DNA from 2 places in the Gluconacetobacter sp. genome. Region 2 is predicted to be linked to the other one. Evidence: predicted binding sites of a transcription regulator. Region 2 holds the regulator's gene; the other holds the start of a gene.

Region 1 (4,409 bases), on a different contig from region 2:
GTGGACGTTTTTCTGGACCATTACTGGAATTCGCGCGGCATTATGTATGCCGTCCAGCCATGGCCGGTCGAATTGCGTGACGATGCCAGTTCCTCGACCATCGGCGACGAGCGGTTTCGCCTGGAATGCTCCTTGAGACGCAGCGAGACCATGGTTGCCGGCCTGATGCGTTGGTGCCTACGGCAGCGACGCTCGCTGATCAGGCGGTGGTGGAGTGCGAAAACCTGCGTCGCCTGGAGTGCGAAACATGGCGGACGATCTTTAAAGCCGATGGGCGGACTTTGGCTCCGGCCGCTTTCGACCCGTCGATGGACCCGTGTCGGGTAGCGGCCGGCATCCGAACGAATGTCACATGACGGACGATATCCTGCGATTTTCGTGCATTAAAGCGTCTGAGCGAAGAAGGCCAGGCTGCGGGTGCGGGCGAGGTGGGCCGCCGGAGCGTTGAAGCTGGCGCGTTCCGGGCAGCCGAAGCCGTGCCCGGCATCCGGGTAGGTGTAGACCGGCAGGTCGGGGTGGGCGGCGCGGATGGCGGCGATGTCGGAGAGCGGGATCGAAGCGTCGGTCTCGCCGAAATGCAGTTCGACCGGGCAATGGGGCGTAAGGGTTCGCTCGGCGGCGATGCCGCCGCCATACCAGCCGACGGCCGCGCCGAACACGTTGGTGCGGCAGGCGGCCTGCCAGGCGATGGTGCCGCCCCAGCAATAGCCGATGATGCCGGTATGGGCCGGTGGCAGACCCAGTGCGTGGGCGGCGGCGGCGATGTCGCGCAGCGTGTCTTCGGGCGGGATCGCGGCGCGCAGGTCCAGGCCCTTGCGCACGCCGTCCTGGTCGTAGGGCAGTTCCACGCCGCGCTCCGCGCGGTCGAACAGGGCGGGGGCGATGACGCGGTAGCCTTCGGCGGCGAAGGAGTCGGCGACGGTGCGAATGTGGTGGTTCACGCCGAAAATCTCCTGCACCACGACCAGCGCGCGGGCGGCATCGGCCGGGCCTGCGGTGTAAGCGGAGAGCGTGTGGCCGTCGGTGGCGGTCAGGGTGATGGTCTGGCCCATGCGGCAGGTCCTTTTCTGTCCCGATCAGGGCCGGTAGAGTGACGGGATGACCGAGATCGTCAACCTGCGACAGGCGCGCAAGCGCAAGGTCCGCGCGGAGCAGGCCGCCATTGCGGCGCGCAATCGCGCGCTGCACGGCAGGACGCTGGCCGAACGCGACCGCGAGCGGCAGGAGGCCGAACGGACCCGGCGGGCGCTGGACGGCGCGCAGCTTTCCGCCGAGCCCGAGGGCGACGGGCAGGGGTGATGAACTCCTGGGGGCCGTCAGGGGCGTGCGGTCACTGTCGTGCGGTTCAATGTAACGTGAGGCATGCCGTGGCGTGGCGCAGCACCGGCGGGGAGATCGGACCCTGCTGCGCCACCCTGACCGAGTGCAGTCGCCCTTCCAGCGAGCGGGTCCAGAAATCGAGGAACCGGCGGAGTTGCGGATAGGACGGCGCCAGGTCGAGCTCCTGCCAGATATAGGTCTGGAGCAGGGTCGGGTGATCGGGCAGGCGATAGAGGATTTCGGCGGTCGTCAGGCGGTAGTCGTTGAGCTGGAGCCGCAGAGACATGGACACCTCGCTGGATCGACGGTTGGGCGTGCAAGGCCAGCCTGCTTGAGCCCGCAGGAGGATTTCAAGAAAAATTCTTTGTTCCCAAAAACTTGGCAGTCGTCGAAAGAAAGTGCTGCCAAGGCGTTGACAGGGAGGGGGTGGGCTCCTACCTCTTGCGTGGCACTCTCGCAAGGAGAGTGCTAAAGCGACGCGGCTCTGGCGCGCGTGCCAACCCGGTGGCGTTGCTTATTCAAGGGCGTTACCTTTTTTAGACGTGGAGCGATCCATAATGACGAATTTTCGGCCCCTGCATGACCGTGTGGTCGTCCGTCGCCTGACCGGCGAAGAGAAGACGGCTGGCGGCATCATCATTCCCGACACCGCCAAGGAAAAGCCGATGGAAGGCGAAGTCATCTCCGTCGGCCCCGGCGCGCGGAACGAGCAGGGACAGATCGTCGCCCTCGACGTGAAGGCGGGCGACAAGGTGCTGTTCGGCAAATGGTCGGGCACCGAGGTCAAGATCAATGGCGAGGAGCTGCTGATCATGAAGGAAAGCGACATCATGGGCGTGATCGCCTGAGGTCCTTCTACTTTCCTTTCTGATGAACGAGTTTCCTACAGGAGAATTCTGAAATGGCAGCCAAGGACGTAAAGTTCGGCGGTGAAGCACGTCAGCGCATGCTGCGGGGCGTGGACATTCTGGCCGACGCGGTGAAGGTGACCCTGGGCCCGAAGGGCCGGAACGTCGTGCTCGACAAGAGCTTCGGCGCGCCGCGCATCACGAAGGACGGTGTGTCGGTCGCCAAGGAAATCGAGCTGGCCGACAAGTTCGAGAACATGGGCGCCCAGATGGTGCGCGAAGTGGCCTCGAAGACCAACGACGTGGCCGGTGACGGCACGACGACGGCGACCGTGCTGGCGCAGGCCATCATCCGCGAGGGTGCCAAGGCCGTGGCCGCCGGCATGAACCCGATGGACCTGAAGCGCGGCATCGACAAGGCCGTCGTGGCCGTCGTCGAAGAGCTGAAGAAGAACACCAAGAAGATCACGACCCCGGCCGAGACGGCGCAGGTCGGCACGATCTCCGCCAACGGCGAGCATGAGATCGGCGAGATGATCTCGCAGGCCATGCAGAAGGTCGGCAGCGAGGGCGTCATCACGGTGGAAGAGGCCAAGGGCCTGCACACCGAGCTGGACGTCGTCGAGGGCATGCAGTTCGATCGCGGTTACATCTCCCCGTATTTCATCACGAATGCGGAAAAGATGATCGCCGATCTGGATAACCCCTACATCCTGATCCACGAGAAGAAGCTCTCGTCGCTTCAGCCGATGCTGCCGCTGCTCGAGAGCGTCGTGCAGTCGGGCCGTCCGCTGCTGATCCTGGCGGAAGATGTCGATGGCGAGGCGCTGGCGACCCTGGTCGTCAACAAGCTGCGTGGCGGCCTGAAGATCGCCGCCGTCAAGGCGCCGGGCTTCGGCGATCGTCGCAAGGCGATGCTGGAAGACATCGCGATCCTGACCGGTGGCCAGGTGATCAGCGAAGATCTGGGCATCAAGCTGGAAACCGTGACCCTGGCGATGCTGGGCCGCGCGAAGAAGGTCCGGATCGAGAAGGAAAACACCACGATCGTCGAGGGTGCCGGCGCATCCGACGACATCAAGGGTCGTTGCGCCCAGATCCGCGCGCAGATCGAGGAGACCTCCTCGGACTACGACCGCGAGAAGCTGCAGGAGCGTCTGGCGAAGCTGGCTGGTGGCGTTGCCGTCATCCGCGTCGGCGGCTCGACCGAGGTCGAGGTGAAGGAGCGCAAGGACCGCGTTGACGACGCGCTGCATGCGACCCGCGCCGCCGTCGAGGAAGGCATCGTTCCGGGTGGTGGCACCGCGCTGGCGCGTGCGTCGACCGCGCTGAGCCATCTGCACTTCCACAACGAGGACCAGCGCGTCGGTGCGGAGATCATCCGCAAGGCCCTGCAGGCTCCGCTGCGCCAGATCGCCCACAATGCGGGCGAAGACGGTGCGGTGATCGCCGGCAAGGTGCTGGAAGTCAGCGACTACAATTTCGGCTTCGACGCCCAGATCGGCGATTACAAGGATCTGGTCGCGGCCGGTATCATCGACCCGACCAAGGTTGTCCGTACCGCGCTGCAGGATGCGGCGTCGGTTGCCGGTCTGCTGATCACCACCGAAGCGATGGTGGCCGAGAAGCCGGAAAAGAAGGCCCCGCCGGCCCCCGGTGGCGGCATGGGTGGCATGGGCGACATGGATTTCTGATCCATCGAGCCTGTCGGTCCGGGCCTTGTGCCCGGACCGGAAGCCGCTTTTTCCGGCAGGAAAAGAGCCGTCCGTTCGCGGGCGGCTTTTTTTTGTTCTATTGGCCGGGGGCGATGCCCGTGTGGGCGGTGATGAAGGCCAGCAGGGCTTCCGCCGCGCGGCTGCGATAGCGCTCCTTGTGGCGGAGCCCGAAGAAGGGCCTTGGGCCGAACGAGAAGGGCGCCGCATGGAGGATACCTGCGCGGATGCCGGGGGCGACGACCAGGGAGGACAGGGCGGCAACGCCGGCGCCGGCCTCGACGGCGGTCCGCACGCTTTCGTTGGACGGCAGCACCAGCGCGATATCCAGCGTATCGGGGTCGATGCCGAGCCGGCGCAGATGCTGGTTGAGCGTCGAGCGCGTGCCCGAGCCTTCCTCGCGCATGATCCAGCGCGCCTGTTGCATCCATGCGGCGGTGAGGGGGGTATCCGGGAAGGGCTCGGCCCGCACCAGCAACAGCCTGTCCTCGCCGATCGGCCAGTGTGCCAGGGCCGGGTCGCCGATTGC
Region 2 (4,409 bases):
GTTGAAATAGGTCTGCGCCGCCGCGCCGACGCCATAGGCGCCCGCGCCCAGATAGATCTCGTTCAGGTAGATTTCGAGGATCTTGTCCTTGGACAGGGTCTGCTCGATACGGATCGCCAGCAGGGCTTCCTTGGCCTTGCGCTCCAGCGACAAAGTCTGTTTCGAGCCCAGCAGCATGATGCGCGCCACCTGCTGCGTGATCGTCGAGGCACCAATCGGTCGGTGCCCCTTGTTCATCGTCAGGTCGGTCAGCCCCGCGCGGAGGATCGCGAACGGATTGACGCCGCCATGGGTATAGAATTTCTGGTCTTCGGTCGCGATGACGGCATTCTTTACCCGTGCCGGAATGGCCGAATAGGGCACGAAGATACGCCGTTCCGCCGCCAGTTCCGCCATCACCCGGTCATCGCCGGAATAAAGCCGGCTCATCACCGGCGGCTGGTAGGTGCGCAGCCCGTCAACCGTCGGCAGGTCGGCCACCAGTTGCTCGTATTTGGTCCAGGCGACCATCCCGCCGGCCAGCGAGCCCAGCAGCAGCACCGCCGCCCCCCCGCCGAGCAGCCTGCGCACCAGCCGGAAGCGCGGCCGGCGCGGGCCGCCACCCGGCCCCGTCAGGCCGAAACCGCGTCGCGACGGGCGGGGAGCCCCACCGTCTGCGGCATCACCGCCAATGCGCGAAGTCACAAGCAGCCGGCCGTCACGGCCTGATCCGTTACGAAAAATCATCCAGGGTCCAGTGGGCGAAGGGCAAGGAAACGAGATCCGTCACGACGGGCACCGGCGGGAACGGGGCTGGGCAAGGACGCCTCTCCTAGCATTCCCGGACCCCGGCGTCGCCCCCCGCAAGGTGCGTCAACCACCCGCCTGACGCTGCCATTCCGCGCGCCCCTCCTGCTCCAGACGGGTGAAAACGGCATCATCCAGCACCAGTCCGGCGGCGGCGACATTCTCCTCGACATGCTCGGGGCTGCCGGTACCGGGAATCGGCAGCATCACCGGGGCGCGGCGCAGCAGCCATGCCAGCGCCACCTGCCCCGGCGTGGCCCCCAGATCGCGCGCCACCCGGTCCAGCACGCCGCCCTCGCGGGCCAGCGACCCCGCCGCCAGCGGCGCCCAGGGGATGAAGCCGATCCCGTGCCCCGCGCAATAATCCAGCACGTCCTCCGAGGCACGATTGACCAGGTTATAGCGGTTCTGCACCGTCGCGACCGGAAAGAAGCGCCGGGCCCGCTCGATCATCTCCACGGGCACTTCCGAGAGGCCGACATGGCGGATCAGCCCTTCCGCGCGCATCGCGGCGATCACCTCGAACTGCGTCTCCGGCGTGCAATCCGGCCCCACGCGATGCAACTGCCACAAATCGATGCAATCCACCCCGAGGCGCCGCATGCTCATCAGCACGCACTGGCGCAGATAGTCCGGGTTTCCCACCGGCCGCCAGATATCCGGCCCATGGCGCGTATGCCCGCCCTTGGTCGCGATATGCAGCCCGGCATAGGGATGAAGGGCGGCGCGGATCAGATCCTCGCTGACATAAGGCCCATAGGCGTCGGCGGTGTCGATCAGCGTCACGCCGCAGGCCGCCGCGCGGCGCAGCGTGTCCAGCGCGCGGTCACAGTCGGGCGGATCGCCCCAGATTCCGCGCCCGGTAATCCGCATGGCGCCAAACCCCAGGCGCGCGACGGGCAGATCGCCGCCAATCAGGAATGTGCCGGCCTGGCCTGCATCGGGACGGGGCATGAAAGCGCTCCTCAAACATGCGCACCAGGGCGGAAACAAAGGCCAGACCCCGGCAGTTAAAGCAGGAAAATGGCGGCACCAAGGCAGTCCGGTTTTTCACGACGACCGTTTATGGAGCCGCCAAATCCCGACCCGGACACACCACCAGCGCGTGTGTCCGGGCCGAGATTCAGCCGAGCATTCTGCCTATGACGCGGGCAGTATAATCCACCACCGGGATGATGCGCCCATAATTGAGGCGCGTGGGGCCGATCACCCCGATCGCCCCCACGATCCGGTTGCTGTCGGTCCGTGCCGGGGCCACCACCACCGAGGTGCCGGAAAGCCCGAACAGCCCACTCTCGGCCCCGATGAAGATCCGCACGCCATCCGATTCCTGCGCCAGTTCCAGCAGGCGCAGCATCGTCTCCTGCGCCTCCAGCCGCTCGAACAGCATCTGGATGGTGGAAAGGCGCTCGATCTCCGTCACGTCGGCCAGCAGGCGTGCCTGCCCGCGGACGAACAGCGTGCCGCCGCGATCCACGTCGCTCCAGGTCGCCAGCCCGCTGGCCACGATCTCGGCGGTCAGATGATGCAGTTCGCTGCGATTGGCGCTCATGTCCGCGCTGACATGCGTGCGCAGATCCTCCAGCGAGCGCCCGGCCAACTGGGCGTTGAGATAATTCCCCGCTTCGACCAGCGCCGAGGGCGGCAGTCCGATCGGGGTCTCGATCACCCGGTTTTCCACCTGCCCGTCCGCGCCGACCAGGATCACCAGCGCCCGCCGAGGGCCGAGGGCGACGAACTCGATATGCTTCACCGCCCCGTCGCCCTTGGGCGCCAGCACCAGCCCTGCGGCCGAGGACAGGCCGGACAGCATCGACGATGCCTCGGCCAGCGTGTCCTGCAACGAGCGGCCGCGCATTTCCAGCGAGTTGGTGATGGTCTCGCGCTCGTCCTCGCTCAGGCTGCCGAATTGCAGCAACCCGTCCACGAACAGCCGCACCCCCTTTTCCGTCGGCAGGCGACCGGCCGAGGCATGGGGCGAAAACAGCAGCCCGGCCTCGGTCAGGTCCGCCATCACGTTGCGGATGGTCGCCGGCGAGAGCGGCAGCGGCAGGCGCCGCGACAGCGTGCGCGACCCGACGGGCTCTCCGGTTTCCACATATTGTTCGACGATCTCGCGCAGGATCGCCGCCGAACGGGCATCCAGCCCCGGTGGCAGGGCCGGACGGGAAGACAGGGTGCCGGGATTCATCCTGCTTGAAGCCTCCACGTTCGAGGCCGGCGGAAGCCGGCGGAATTGACCCTTATAAATCTGGAAGCTCCGGCCGGCTATGACAAGCGTCGGGCTGGCCATTCTCCCCCGGCTCGGGCTATGCCCGCGTTTTCGGCGGCCCGCCCCGGAATGCCCTGCCTGTCGATGCGGAGTATCGTTTGCCCATGACCCCCCGCCCCTCGGGCCGCGCCGCCGACGCGCTGCGCCCCGTCTCCATCGAAACCGGCTTCGCCCGCCACGCCGAAGGTTCGGCCCTGATCCGCATGGGCGGGACCGAGGTGCTGTGCGCCGCCAGCGTCGAGCCCCGCGTACCGCCCTTCCTGCGCGGCCAGGGCAAGGGCTGGGTCACCGCCGAATACGGCATGCTGCCCCGCGCCACCCACACGCGCGGCCCGCGCGAGGCCGCGAAGGGCAAGCAGTCGGGCCGCACGCAGGAAATCCAGCGCCTGATCGGCCGCTCGCTGCGCGCCGTGACCGACCTGACCGCCCTGGGCGAAATTTCGATCACCGTCGATTGCGACGTGCTGAACGCCGATGGCGGCACCCGCTGCGCCTCCATCACCGGCGCCTGGGTCGCCCTGCGGCTGGCGCTGGAGAAGCTGGTGCGCAACCGCGTGCTGGCCCGCGTGCCGCTGACGGCACAGGTCGCGGCCATCTCCTGCGGCCTGACCGGGGCCGGCGCGGTGCTCGACCTCGATTACGACGAGGACAGCACGGCCGCCGCCGACGCCAATTTCGTCCTCACCGAGGCCGGCGGCATCGTCGAGATCCAGGGCACGGCCGAACAGGCCCCGCTCTCGCAGGCGCAGTTCGAGGCCCTGATGCGGCTGGCACAGGGCGGCACCGCGCATCTGTTCGCCGCCCAGCTTGCTGCGGTCGACAAAGCACTGGCCGCACGGGGCGACGCGTCGTGAGCGGGGCGAGCACCCCCCGCCTGGCCTCCGGCACACGGCTGGTCCTGGCCAGCCACAACCAGGGCAAGCTGGCGGAATTCGATGCCCTGCTGAACGGCTATGGCATCACCATCGTCTCCGCCGGCCAGCTCGGCCTGCCCGAACCCGAGGAAACCGCCGACAGCTTCACCGGCAACGCGGCGCTGAAGGCCGTGGCGGCGGCCAGGGCCAGCGGCCTGCCGGCGCTGGCCGACGATTCCGGCCTCTGCGTCGCCGCCCTCGGCGGCGCGCCAGGGATCTATTCCGCCCGCTGGGCCGGCCCCGACAAGGATTTCCCCGGCGCCATGGCCCGCATCCACGAAGCCATCGGCAACGACGAGGACCGGTCCGCCTGGTTCATCTCCGTCCTCTGTCTCGCGTGGCCCGACGGCACCCTCCGCACGTTCGAAGGCCGGATCGACGGACAGATCGCCTGGCCGCCCCGTGGCGCCCAGGGCCATGGCTACGATCCGATCTTT

The links. Region 2 encodes HrcA, which represses chaperone genes, less so after heat shock. Its sites were predicted from a motif close to GTTNGCACTCNCNNNNNGNGAGTGCNAAC; they were not measured.
Region 1: a site for HrcA is predicted at 1,765-1,793, ahead of ABF821_RS18160 (co-chaperone GroES). Genes of this name have one in related genera too.

The regions. Positions count from the first base shown of each region.
Region 1 covers NZ_JBDNXE010000145.1:3,187-7,595, forward strand. The annotation lists gene ABF821_RS18140 (glycosyltransferase family 25 protein) at 1-327, shown strand, start outside; gene ABF821_RS18145 (dienelactone hydrolase family protein) at 384-1,052, opposite strand; gene ABF821_RS18150 (DUF4169 family protein) at 1,099-1,299, shown strand; gene ABF821_RS18155 (usg protein) at 1,346-1,606, opposite strand; gene ABF821_RS18160 (co-chaperone GroES) at 1,878-2,168, shown strand; gene groL (chaperonin GroEL) at 2,222-3,862, shown strand; gene ABF821_RS18170 (LysR substrate-binding domain-containing protein) at 3,960-4,409, opposite strand, start outside.
Region 2 covers NZ_JBDNXE010000087.1:4,611-9,019, reverse strand. The annotation lists gene ABF821_RS14625 (penicillin-binding protein 1A) at 1-726, opposite strand, end outside; gene ABF821_RS14620 (aldo/keto reductase) at 853-1,740, opposite strand; gene hrcA (heat-inducible transcriptional repressor HrcA) at 1,910-2,977, opposite strand; gene rph (ribonuclease PH) at 3,163-3,912, shown strand; gene rdgB (RdgB/HAM1 family non-canonical purine NTP pyrophosphatase) at 3,909-4,409, shown strand, end outside.